3 regions of the Burkholderia sp. BCC0044 genome follow, and region 2 is predicted to be linked to each of the others. Evidence: predicted binding sites of a transcription regulator. Region 2 holds the regulator's gene; each other region holds the start of a gene.

Region 1 (4,347 bases), 320 kb from region 2:
CGCGAGCTGTCGGTGATGTCGTTCATCGTCGCGACGACTTCGTTCACCGCCTGCCCGCCGCGCCCGGCCGCCTCGCTCGCGGAAACGGACAACTGGTTCGCCTGCAGCGCCGTTTCCGCATTGCTCGATACGGTCGCCGTCATCTCGGCCATCGACGCGGCCGTCTGCTGCACGCTCGTCGACGCCTGTTCGGTGCGCGCGCTCAGGTCGCTGTTGCCCTGCGCGATCTCGTTGCTCGCGCGCTGCACGTTCAGCACCTGTTCGCTGACGTCGTCGACGAGCCAGCGGAACATCAGCCCGAGCTGATTGATCGTGCGCAGCGTCATGCCGATCTCGTCGACACGGTTCATCCGCACGCCGCTGCGGCTTTCGCCGGTCGCCACGCGCAACGCCTCGTCGCGCAACTGCCGGAGCGGCCGCACGATCTGCGCGTCGAGCCACAGCCCGGCCGCCGCCGTCACGCCGGCCGCCGCACCGGCAAACGCCGCGAGCGCGCCGCCGGTCAACCCGGCCGCCCAGCCGGCGCCGATGACGGCCGGCGCCAGCACGCACAGCGTCGACACCAACCGGGCCCGCACCGACATCGTCTGGAACAGCGACGCGACCCGCATCATGCCCGTGCGGACGATCAACCCCTTGTGGAACCGGCGGCTGCCGGCCTTGCCTTCGCGGAAATCGCGATACAGCGCCTCGGCGGCCGCGATCTCGTCGCGCGTCGCCTTCGTGCGCACCGACATGTAGCCCTTCGGCTGCCCGTTGCGCATCACCGGAATCGCGTTCGCGCGCACCCAGTAGTGATCGCCGTTCTTGCGGCGGTTCTTCACGAGCGCGGTCCACGGCTCGCCGCCCTGCAGCGTCGCCCACATGTCGGCGAACGCCTCCTTCGGCATGTCCGGATGCCGCACCACGTTGTGCGGCTGGCCTTCGATCTCCTCGGGAGAAAAGCCGCTGACCTGGATGAATGCCGCGTTCGCGTACGTGATATAGCTGTCGGCGTCGGTCGTCGACATCAGCGTCGCATCATCGGCAAATTCGAATTCGCGTTGCGTGACAGGCTGGTTGTTGCGCATGGTGTGGGGCTCCGGGTGACGGATCTTGCGTCCGCTCGTCGATTGATTCGAGACCCCGCGCATCGCGATCGATTCGCATGCGCGTGAGTCGGCTCCTGCGCTTTCGGCAAATTCGGTGAAAACATTATGCCGTGTTCGGGTAAATATGCATTAAAAATGCATCATCTTGTTTTTATCGAATACTTTGTTTATGGATAAAACAAAAATGCATTGCCGGGAGACATTTCCCGCTTGATGCCATTCGATTGAATCCGCAAACCTGAATATGCGCCGCGCGCGACACCCGGCATGCATCGATCGAAGCCGCGCGTCGCGCACGTTTCGCCCATCACCTGAACACGTTCACCGCATCCACCAGCCGCGTCGCCTGCTGCTTCAGGCTTTCCGACGCCGCCGTGCTCTGTTCGACCAACGCCGCGTTCTGCTGCGTGATGTTGTCCAGATGCACGACTGCCTGGTCGACCTGCGCGACGCCCGTGCTCTGTTCGGCCGTCGACGAGCTGATCTCCGCGATGAGGTCCGACACGCGCTTCACCTGCGTGACGATGTCCTCCATCGTCTTGCCCGCCCCATCGACGATCCGTGCGCCCGATTCGACGCGCTCGACGCTCGCGCCGATCAGCGTCTTGATCTCCTTCGCCGCGTTCGCGCTGCGCTGTGCGAGCGCGCGCACTTCGCCGGCCACCACCGCGAAGCCGCGCCCTTGCTCGCCTGCGCGCGCCGCCTCGACCGCCGCATTCAGCGCGAGGATGTTGGTCTGGAACGCGATACCGTCGATCACGCCGATGATGTCCGCGATCCTGCGCGAGCTGTCGGTGATCTCGCTCATCGTCGTGACGACCTCGCTCACCGCTTGCCCGCCGCGCTCGGCCGCATCGCTCGCGGACACCGACAACTGATTCGCCTGCAGCGCCGTCTCCGCATTGCTCGATACGGTGGCCGTCATCTCGGCCATCGACGCGGCCGTCTGCTGCACGCTCGACGCGGCCTGTTCGGTGCGCGCGCTCAGGTCGCTGTTGCCCTGCGCGATCTCGTTGCTCGCGCGCTGTACGTTGTGCACCTGCTCGCTGACGTCGTCGACGAGCCAGCGGAACATCAGCCCGAGCTGGTTGATCGTGCGCAGCGTCATGCCGATCTCGTCGACGCGGTTCATCCGCACGCCGCGCCGGCTCTCGCCGGTCGCGACGTTCAGCGCCTGCTCGTGCAGCCGCTTCAGCGGCCGCACGATCTGCGCGTCGAGCCACCAGCCGGCCGCCGCCGCCACGCCGACCGTCACGCCGGCAAACGCCGCGAGCCCGCCGCCGGTCAGCCCGAAAGTCCACCCCGCACCGACGACGGCCGGCGCGAGCACGCACAGTGCCGCATGAACGCGCGCACGCACCGACATCGTCTGCGGCAGCGAGGCGATCCGCAGCAGCCCGGTGCGGATGACGAGCCCCTTGTGGAATCGGCGCTGGCCGGCGTTGCCGTCGCGAAACGCGCGATACAGCGCGTCCGCGGCTTGGCTCTCGTCGCGCGGCGCCTTCGTGCGCACCGACATGTAGCCCTGCGGCGCGCCGTTGCGCATCACCGGAATCGCGTTCGCGCGCACCCAGTAGTGATCGCCGTTCTTGCGGCGGTTCTTCACGAGCGCGGTCCACGGCTCGCCGCGCCGCAGCGTCGCCCACATGTCGGCGAACGCCTCCTTCGGCATGTCCGGGTGACGCACCACGTTGTGCGGCTGGCCGACGAGCTCCTCGGTCGAGAAGCCGCTTACGTGCGCGAACGTCGTGTTCGCGTAGGTGATGATGCTGTCGGCATCGGTTGTCGACATCAGCGTGACGTCGTCGGGAAAATCGAATTCCTGTTGGGTAACGGGCTGGTTGTTGCGCATGCAAGGCTCCGAAAGGCGGATCTATCGTCCGCGCCGCGCTGAAATCGCGCTCAGTAGCCGAAAAACGGTAGATCGCTTTACGACACTCTCGTCCTTACTGTCGGCAATTCACCGGGAAACCTTAATCCTGGTGCGCGTAAAACCGACGATTCGGCCATTGCCATGATTTCGATCAAATAATCCGGCGATAATCACCGCGCACGTTTATTTGTCTGTCACGAAGCGCCACATGGCATTGACAATACCGGCAGCCGTTGCATGCGGCGAAACGATTGGCCTATCCCGCTCCATTTCACCCGAATCCGAATTCGATGAAAAAGGCATTGCATGAACTGAATCGGCTGTCCTCGACTACGGTGACGACTGTGTATGACCGCCATCAACTCAGTCAGGCCGCGTTTTTCCGTCGTGGCGGCGCCACGCGGTTTCCGGAACAACGCGAACCGGCCGGCCATCGGACGGCCTCGCCCGACGGCATGCCGCGCCTGCCGCTGATGATCGCCATCGCCGCGCACCGGATCGCCGCATGACGCGCCGCACCGCCGCCGAACGCGACGCGCTGTCGGCCCGCCCGCTTGCGCGCGACGACGTACCGCTCGTATGGACCATCGACCGGCGCGAAATCATCGAACACCTGTACGTGCTGCGCGACGGCGCGCTGCATCTGGTGCCCGAGTTCTACGACGTGGCCGGCTGGCCCGACGGCGAAGCCGACCACTACACGCCGATCCTGCTCGACTGCCACGACCGCGGCGGCTGGTTTCTCGGCAGGTTCGACGGCGCGCGGCTCGTCGCGGCGGCGATCGTCGACAGCCGGCCGCTCGGCCCACGGCGCGACATGCTGCAATTGAAGTTCCTGCACGTGAGCCACGACTGGCGCGGCTGCGGGCTCGGCGAACAGCTCTACCGCGCGGCCCGCGCGCAGGCGCGCGCGATGGGCGCCGAGCGGCTGTACGTGTCGGCGACGCCGTCGCGGCGCACGATCGACTTCTACCTGCGGCTCGGCTTCACGGTCAGCACGGCGCCCGATCCCGAGCTTTACGCGCTCGAGCCCGAGGACATTCACCTGGAAGGGCCGACGGCCTGACAGCCCGGCACGCGGATGCCGCGTAGAATTTTCCGCTCCGCCACAGCCGCTATCAGACGCCATCAGCCATCACGGAGCGCGACATTGAAGAACGACCCGCCACCGCCCGCCACGCCGAAGATCCTCGTCAGCATGTGCGTGATCGGCCATCCGGTCCGTTACAACGGCTCGGCGAAGAGCGCCGCGCACAAAGCGCTCGAACGGTGGCAGCGCGAAGGGCGTCTCGTCGCGGTCTGCCCGGAACTCGCGGGCGGCCTCGGCGTGCCGCGCCCGCCTGCCGAAATCGCCGGCGGCGCATCGGGGCAGCAGGTGCTGGC
Region 2 (4,347 bases):
CGGCGCCGTGGGAAAAAGCAAGCCAGTTCATGATGGGGACAGCCGTGGAAGCAGTAGACGAATCAATCGGGTAGCGCTAGTCTGCGGTCGGCACGGAAATAAGAGAAGCTAAATCACCTAATGCGGATTAAGGAAATCTAATGCTCGACTACGCGTTGCTCGATGCCCTCGCGGCCGTGATCCGGCACGGCTCGTTCGAGCGGGCGGCCAAGGAGCTGAACGTCACGCCGTCGGCCGTGTCGCAGCGCGTGAAGCTGCTGGAGGAGCGGGTCGGCAGCGTGCTCGTCAAGCGCGGGCAGCCGTGTGTCGCGACCACGTCGGGCGCGCTGCTGTGCCGGCATACCGAGCGCGTGCAGTTGCTGGAAGCCGAACTGGGCGGCCGGATGCCCGCCTTGCCGGGCCAGATCGCGAGCGCGTGGCCGACGTTGCGCGTGGCCGTCAACGACGACAGCGTCGCGACGTGGTTCATCGACGCAGTCGGGCCGTTCTGCACGGCGCGCGAGACGCTGCTCGATCTCGTGATCGACGATCAGGATTACACCGCGTCGCGCATCCGCGACGGCAGCGTGCAGGGCGCGGTGACCGCGCAGGCCGAGCCGATCCAGGGATGCCGGTCGGAGCGGCTCGGGCGAATCCGTTATCGCGCGGTGTGCTCGCCGGCGTTCTACGCCCGCTATTTCGATGCGGGGATCACGCGCGATGCGCTGCGCCGCGCGCCGTGCGTGATGTTCAATCCGAAGGATGGGTTGCAGGCGCGTTTCATCCGGCGCGTGACGCGCGCGGATCTCGATCCGCCGCAGCACTGGATACCGCACGTCGCGGGCTATCTGCGCGCATGCGAAACGGGATTGGGATGGGGGATGTGCCCGGACCGGATGGTCGACCGCCAACTGGCGGCGGGTGAGTTGATCGACATGTCGCGCGGGCGCACCATCGACATCGATCTGTACTGGCAGAGCTGGCGTCTGTCGATCGGCTGGCTCGACGATTTCAGCGCGGCGCTGAAGACGCGTGCCGCGCTGTTTCTCGATTGACCGGCGAGGTGATGCAGGCGGCGCGCGCGAGGTGCGCGCCGTGCGATGTCAGACGTGCTGCAGGCCGTCGAAGTCGACGATCTGCACGTGGCGGCCCTGCATTTCGATCAGGCCGCGCTTCTGGAATTTCGACAGCGTGCGGCTGACCGTTTCGAGCGTCATGCCGAGATAGCTGCCGATATCCTCGCGCGTCATCCGCAGGTTGAATTCCGACGGCGAGTAGCCGCGCTTCAGGTAGCGCGACGAGACGTCGAGCAGGAAAGCGGCGACGCGCTCCTCGGCATTCAGCGAACCGAGCAGCATCGTTTGCGACGTTTCGCGCACGATCTGTTCGCTCATCAGCTTGTGCATGCGCAACTGCATCGAGCCGGCTTCCGAGCACAGCGTCTTGAGCGCGCTGTACGGAATCACGCAGACCGAACTGTCTTCCAGCGCGACCGCGGTGCGCGGGTGCGTGTCGTCGCAGATGCCGTCGAGGCCGAGCGCTTCGCCGGCGAGGTGCAGGCCCGTGACCTGTTCGCGGCCGTCATGGCGCGTCGCGACGGTTTTCAGCGAACCCGAGCGCACCGCGTACAGGTTGTCGAATGCGTCGCCTTCGCGGAACAGCGCTTCGCCGCGCTTGACCGGGCGGGCCGCGCAGATGACCGATTCGAGGCGGCTGAGCGCTTCGGGCGCCAGGCCTTGCGGCATGCACAGGTGCCGCATCGCGCACGACGAGCAGTGTGCGGCCTGGCGGGGAGCCCAGCTACCGGCATGGGGCGTGGCGGCGGGGCGGGTGGCGACGGGCGTCAGCATGATCGTTTACTCCGGCGTTGAATCGACGAAATCATTGTCCCACCGCAAGTTGCCGCCGTCGGGTGACAAAACGTCGCGACCGGCCGCGCGTGCCGAACGCCGCTCAGGCAGCCGGCTCGTCGGCGCTGGCGGCCGCCGGGATCAGCAGCACCGGCAGCGTCGCGTGGCGCACGCATTGTTCGGCGATGCTGCCGAGCACGAGGCGGCGGAAGCCGCGGCGGCCGTGCGTGCCGAGCACCAGCAGATCGGCGCCGAACGCTTTCGCACCGTCGAGGATCAGCGACGATACGTCGTTGAGCGACGTCGCTTCGTTCAGCCGCGTTTCGCCTTTCACGCCGGCGGCCTGCATCCGGCTCGCGAAATCCTGCGCGAGCGTGTTGCCCTGTGCGACGAGCTGATCGCGCAGCACGGACGGATCGTAGCCGGGCACGTTGTAGTAGATCGCGGCGTTCTCGACGACGTAGAACGGCTGCAGCTCCGCGCCGTGCGCTTTCGCGAGCGCCAGCGCGGCATCGAACGCATGGCGGGACGTGTCGCTGCCGTCGACGGCAACCAGAATACGCTTGTACATAGTGTCTCCGAGTGGCGGGTTGAAACGAAGTCGGTCGAATGGCCGATGGGGCCGGGCAATGCGCAATGCTGCGAGGCAGAGTAAACCAACGGGCACGATCGTGCAGCGAGGTGCCCGTCATGTCGCACGACCGCGCGGCTCCTGTCGCTGTCGTGCATGGCCATGCACGCGACGCATGCCGCACCGCGCGATGCGTGTCGTATGGATCGGCCGCATCGTCGACGAAAGCGCATGCGTGCGCATCGACGCGACCCGGCACGGCGACCAGGTCGACGCGCCGCACCCATCGCCATTCAATCGCAATCGCGCCGTGGCGCCATGACTTCGGTCAACGCATGTGCGTCGACGCGATGCACGGCATGCATGGCCGAAGATGCGGACGCGCCGAATCGTTCGCTTCGGCACCGCGCGAGCGAGTATCGGCGTGCAGCGCAATCGCCCGCGCCGATTCACCACCATCGACCGATGGCGATTCCCAAACGAACGACCGATTCAAACGCCGCGCGGGCTATCTCGGTACGGCCGTCAACTCGATGACGCGCTCCGGCCGGCGGCCGTGCCCGGGCCAGTACGCGCTGCCGTACATCCGATGAACGGGACCGAACGGCGCATCACCCGCAGTCGGCGTGTCGAAGCCTTTTTCGATCACCATGTAGCCGGCGCGCAACGCGAACGCCGGATGGTTGCCGTCGGGGCGGCTGTCGAATCCGGCGAAGCCGTCGCCGGCTTCCGGCATCGCATTGACGAGCGACGCGTTGCTGCGCGTGACCTGGTCGGGCGAGATGAGCCCGACGCCGGCGAGGCGCGACGCTTCGCGATTCTTGCCGTCGGTGTCGACCGTGCTGTCGTGCGTGTCGTCGTTGTCGAGTTCGATGCTGCGCGGACGCGCACGACCTGTTTGAGCGGAGGATTCCATCGCGGCTCTCCTGGCGGCGACACGCTCCGGATCGAAGCAAATCCCGTTCCGGGCACGACGGGAAAAGGCGCGCGGGCGATCGCCGCGGTCGCGCGACGCGCACTGATTTGTCATGATTTATTTCAGCTAGAAGACGCGTTTTCTACAGAGTATGATTCTTTTCCTGCGAAGCGGCGACAGGGGATGAAGTCTCGCCGCCTCTGCCCGCGCCGGGGCGCCGCAGCACCCTTAAAGACGGGTAGCGAACAACAAAGCAAGGGACTAGAGGTGGCGGATTCATGCAAGCGACTACTGCCTTCACGCACCGCGGTTATCTGTTGAATTGCGCGCCCGCACGCGCCAGTGACGGTTCGTTCAAGCCCTACGTCGTGATCTCCCGATCGAGCGACGGGGAGCTCGTGGCGAACCGGTTTTTCCCGATCGAGCTCCAGTTCAACGACGAAGGCGACGCGATCGCGCACGCGCGCGACTGGGCCGTGCGCTGGATCGACGCGAGCAGCATCTCGATGTGACGCCGCCGCGCGCGAGCGGCGTCGGCCGTCCGGCCGATCCCCGGGGTGCCGCTCCCGGACAAAAAACGCGGTAATCTTGCGGAACCCGTCACTTTATTAGCGGCCGCGCAACCGCGCGCGGCTGCCCGCATTGGCATATGTCGACATCACCCGCCCGTCAGTGGGGCCTCGAAGAAATCGTCGCCGGCTTGCGCGAGTCGCGCGAGGAACTCCATCGCACGCGCCATCCGCGCGGCATCCGCGAACTGCCGTCGCGCGATGCGATCTGCAAGATTGTGACCGGCCTGCGCGCGTCGATGTTTCCGACGCACTACGGCGCGCCCGACCTCACCGACGAAAGCGTCGACTTCTACGTCGGCCACACGCTCGAAAGCACGCTGCGCGTGCTGTCCGAGCAGATTCGCCGCGCGCTGCCGTTCCTGCCCGAGCATGTCGATACGCCGTTCGCCGAGCTCGACGAACGCGCGTTCGAGATCGCGCGCGAATTCGGCCGACAGTTGCCGGCCATTCGTGCGCTGC
Region 3 (4,347 bases), on a different contig from region 2:
TTAAGGACGGGCGGCTATTGGCACGTAAATCGCTTATTCGGGCTGGCGTGTCGAAACGGGGCAGTCGACTCAATTCGGCGTTGACAAGCCGATGATCAGTCGGATTCAGGGTTGTGGGCCGCAACCGCTGTCAATGTCCGGGCGCGCATCGCGATAACGAGTTCCGTGCTCGCTGCTGCAAGCGGCGCGGACGATAAAAGGGATACAGACATGCTTCATCTTCACTCGAGCTATTCGGCGAACGCCATTCTTGCTGCCCTCCCGGAGGACAGCATCCGCGCCATCGCACCGCATCTCGAACTGGTCAGGATCAAGGCCGGGATGCTCGACCGGGTCGGCGAACCGATGCGCCATCTGCATTTTCCGACGACGGCGATGATGTCGGTCCAGCATCTGATGGAGGACGGTGCGATGGTCGAGGTGGCGGTGGTCGGCCGCGAGGGCGTGGTGGGGCTGGGGACGCTGGTCGGCGGCATCGCCGCGTCGAACCGGGTCGAGGTGCGCATCGGCGGGATGGCCTATCGCGTGCCGAGTTGCGTGATGCGCGCCGAATTCGAGCGGTCGGCGCAGACCTACCGGCTGCTGCTCAACACCTGCCAGACGACGATGGCGCAGATCTCGCGCAGCGCGCTGTGCAACCGGCATCACTCGGTCAGCGAGCAACTCAGCCGCTGGCTGCTGCTCGCGCACGACCGGATCGACGGCGACGAGCTGGCCGTCACGCAGCAGACGATCGCGAACATGCTCGGCGTGCGGCGCGAGGGCGTGACGGAAGCGGCCGGCAACCTCCAGGAAGCCGGGCTGATCCGGCAACGCCGCGGCCGCATCACGGTGCTCGACCGCGAAGGCCTCGAACATCACGCGTGCGAATGCTACGACCTGATTCGTGCCGACTATCGCCGGTTGCTGGGCACGCGCGCGAATGCGAGGCCCGCGACGATTCGCCCGCGCATGCCGGAAGAGCGTTGCGGATTCCCCGCCCATGGTGCGTGACGATGCGGTCGATGTCCGGTGGAACGAATGCGATGCGGCGTGCCGCGATCGCGGCGGCCGACGTCGTGCTCGTGCTGACCGGGGCGCTCGTCGCGCAGGTGGCGTCGGGTCTCGGCTGGCATGACCTGTCCGACGCGCAGCGCGGTTCGATCGCGCTGCTGTGCGTGCTGACGGCGGCGCTGCTGCCGCGCTACCTGCGCACCGTGCGCGGCGGCGTGGCGGTGCAGGGCGATGCGCACGTGCTGACGCACACGACGGTCGCGATGGTGTGCGCGAGCGTGCTGACGGTGGCCGGCACGATGTGGATCATGAACCGCGGCGGCACGGTCACGACCCGCTGGATCGTGCGCACGGTGCTGGCCGGCGACGCCGCGCTGCTGCTCGGCCGTGCGGCGCTGCTGGCGCTCGCGCTGACGCGTGACGATCCGCGCGCCCGGCAGCGCCGCGTCGCCGTCGTCGGCGCCACCGCATATGGGCGCGTGGCGATCGAGCGGATGCAGCTCGCGCCGAACGGCCCGTTCGTGGCCGCGTGCGTATTCGACGACGACGCGCAGGCCGCCGCGGGCGGCATCGGCGGCGTGCCGGTGATCGACGACTGGGACACGTTGCGCGACCTGATTCGCGGCGGCGACATCGACGAGGTCTGGCTCACGCTGCCGATGTCGCACGAGTGGCGGATCCAGCGCATCGTGCGCGAACTGCGCGACGAGTTCGTCGAGTTGCGGCTGTTGCCCGACGTGCGGCAGATGGCGGTGGTCGATCGCTCCGCGACCGACGTGCTCGGCATGCCGGCGATCAATCTCGCGACCACGCCGCGCTCCGCGCCGGAGCTGTGGGCCAAGTTCGCGTTCGACCGGCTGTTCGCGTTCGGCGTGCTGATTCCGTTGCTGCCGCTGCTGACGATGCTGGCGATCGCGGTCAAGCTGTCGTCGCCGGGGCCGGTGCTGTTCAGGCAGCGCCGCAAGGGCGTCGACGGCCGTGAGTTCGACATCCTGAAGTTCCGGACGATGCGCGTGCATCGCGTACAGCCGGGCGTCTTGCGGCAGGCGTCGCGCAACGATTCGCGCATCACGCGCGTCGGCGCGTTCATGCGGCGTACGTCGCTCGACGAGCTGCCGCAGTTCTTCAACGTGCTGTTCGGGCAGATGTCGGTGGTCGGCCCGCGTCCGCACGCGATCGAACACGACGACCTGTATCGGCAACTGATCGACTGCTACATGTACCGCTACCGCGTGCGGCCCGGCATCACCGGATGGGCGCAGGTGAACGGCTATCGCGGCGAGACGCGCAAGGTCGAGGCGATGGCGGCGCGCGTGAAGTTCGATCTGTTCTACATGCAGAACTGGAGCTTCTGGTTCGACATCAAGATCATCCTGATGACGGTGGTGCGCGGCTTCATCGGGCGCAATGCGTTCTGAGGATGACGAATCATCGAGGAGGCGCCGCGCGGGCGATCGTATCGACGGCGTGATGCCGGTTCGCGGGCACGGCAAGAAGCGTGGTGTCCGCGCCGGAAATTGCTGCGCTGCGGTTGTGGCGGCCGGCTTCGCGACGCGTGCCGCCGGTCGGGATTGCTCGTCCGTCCCCAGTTTTCGCAGGGCTGGCGCTGCCTGACCGGCACGCTGATTCCGGTCAACACACGCGTGTTCAATGGGTTTATCCTGCGTCGCATGCGTCCGGCGTTTCGCGTGTCCGGCCGCCCGTTCGTCCGGATGCGACGGCACAGGTCATGCCTGTGCGCCGCGCACCCGGCGCGATACCGCGCGCCGCTCTTTTTCGCGCGGAACCCGGAACAGGAGAGACGGCCATGTCGCTCGACCCACAACAACGGCAGACGCTGAAGCAGCGGCTGAACGAGAGCGAGCAGGCGCTGCGTGCGGAGATCCGCACGAGCGAAGACCAGCGCGCGTCGGAATCCTATGCGGACCTTGCCGGCGCGGCGCCGGACGAGGGCGACGAGGCGAACGCGGACCTGTTCGTCGACGTCGATCATGCGTTGATCGGCATGAAGCTGACGGAGCTGCGCGCGATCGGCCGCGCGCAGCAGCGGATGCGCGACGGCAGTTACGGCGAATGCATCGACTGCGACGGCTCGGTCGCCTACGAGCGCCTGCTGGCGCGCCCGACCGCCGAACGCTGCGCGCATTGCCAAACGCTCTACGAACGGCGCTACGCGACGACACCGCGCGCGTCGCTCTGACGTCGCGACTCCAACCGCGCTGCACGTGACGCGCGGCCGGCGTAGGATGACCTACGGGCGCCCGGCGGCGTCGACGAACGGCGCCGGGCGGGCAGACGCCGTCGCGCTGGCGCGCGGCGCCATCCAAGTGGAAGGGAGCCACGCCGATCATGCCGATCCACAATGCCGAATGCGCGGCCATATTCGCCGAGATCGCGGACATGCTCGAGATCCAGGGCGCCAACCCGTTTCGCGTGCGGGCGTACCGCAACGCCGCCCGCACGATCGCCGACTACGGCCGCGACATCCCGACGATGATCGCGAACGGCGACGATCTCGGGAAGATTCCGTCGATCGGGGCCGATCTCGCGTCGAAGCTGCGCGAGATCGCCGCGACCGGCACCTGCGAGCTGCAGCAGACCTTGCGTCATGCGCTGCCGGGCGCGATCGTCGAGCTGCTCGATGTGCCCGGGCTCGGCGCGAAACGCGTGAAGGCGCTGCATGACGCGCTGCACGTCGATTCGCTCGAACAGCTGCGCGCCGAAGCGAAGAGCGGGCATGTGCGCGAGCTGCCGGGCTTCGGCGCGAAAACCGAAGCGCACCTGCTCGAGGCGATCGACGATCGCCTGCAGCGCGAGCCGCAACGCTTCCTGCTGCCCGACGCCGCGCATGCGCTGATGCCGTTGCTCGAACGCCTGCGTGCGGTGGCCGGCGTCGGCCAGGCCGTGCCGGCCGGCAGCTTCCGCCGCCGCCGCGAGACGGTCGGCGATCTCGACATCCTCGTCACCGCACGCGAGCCGGCGGCGGTCGCCGAAGCGTTCGTCGGCTACGGCGACGTGGCGCGCGTGCTCGCGCACGGCAAGACCCGGTCGAGCGTGATGCTCGCGAACGGCCTGCAGGTCGACCTGCGCGTCGTCGATGCCGATGCGTTCGGCGCGGCGCTCGTCTACTTCACGGGATCGAAGGCGCACAACATCGCGCTGCGCAGGATCGCGCAGGCCGGCGGCCTGAAGATCAACGAATACGGCGTGTTTCGCGGCGACGAGCGGATCGCCGGTGCGACGGAGGCATCGGTCTACGCGGCCATCGGGCTGCACGAGGTGCCGCCCGAATTGCGCGAGGATCGCGGCGAGATCGATGCGTCGCGTGCCGGCACGCTGCCGGCGCTGGTCGAG

The links. The regulator FNR, encoded in region 2, switches genes on or off when oxygen is low (the NO sensors DNR and NnrR bind a similar motif). The targets are predictions, from matches to a motif close to TTGATNNNNATCAA.
Region 1: the regulator FNR is predicted to act here: its motif matches at 3,106-3,119, upstream of HWX14_RS22425 (PAS domain-containing methyl-accepting chemotaxis protein).
Region 3: the regulator FNR is predicted to act here: its motif matches at 2,616-2,629, upstream of HWX14_RS13475 (TraR/DksA family transcriptional regulator).

The regions. Positions count from the first base shown of each region.
Region 1 is NZ_CADFDO010000003.1:1,200,868-1,205,214, reverse strand. Features, by position in the region: gene HWX14_RS22430 (PAS domain-containing methyl-accepting chemotaxis protein) at 1-1,070, opposite strand, end outside; gene HWX14_RS22425 (PAS domain-containing methyl-accepting chemotaxis protein) at 1,399-2,943, opposite strand; gene HWX14_RS22420 (hypothetical protein) at 3,216-3,473, shown strand; gene HWX14_RS22415 (GNAT family N-acetyltransferase) at 3,470-4,030, shown strand; gene HWX14_RS22410 (DUF523 domain-containing protein) at 4,115-4,347, shown strand, end outside.
Region 2 is NZ_CADFDO010000003.1:880,812-885,158, reverse strand. Features, by position in the region: gene HWX14_RS20945 (LysE/ArgO family amino acid transporter) at 1-31, opposite strand, end outside; gene HWX14_RS20940 (LysR family transcriptional regulator ArgP) at 141-1,034, shown strand; gene fnr (fumarate/nitrate reduction transcriptional regulator Fnr) at 1,083-1,829, opposite strand; gene HWX14_RS20930 (universal stress protein) at 1,933-2,400, opposite strand; gene HWX14_RS20925 (DUF3005 domain-containing protein) at 2,909-3,316, opposite strand; gene HWX14_RS20920 (hypothetical protein) at 3,595-3,828, shown strand; gene epsC (serine O-acetyltransferase EpsC) at 3,966-4,347, shown strand, end outside.
Region 3 is NZ_CADFDO010000002.1:1,099,067-1,103,413, reverse strand. Features, by position in the region: gene HWX14_RS13485 (Crp/Fnr family transcriptional regulator) at 211-993, shown strand; gene HWX14_RS13480 (undecaprenyl-phosphate glucose phosphotransferase) at 1,005-2,411, shown strand; gene HWX14_RS13475 (TraR/DksA family transcriptional regulator) at 2,801-3,193, shown strand; gene polX (DNA polymerase/3'-5' exonuclease PolX) at 3,343-4,347, shown strand, end outside.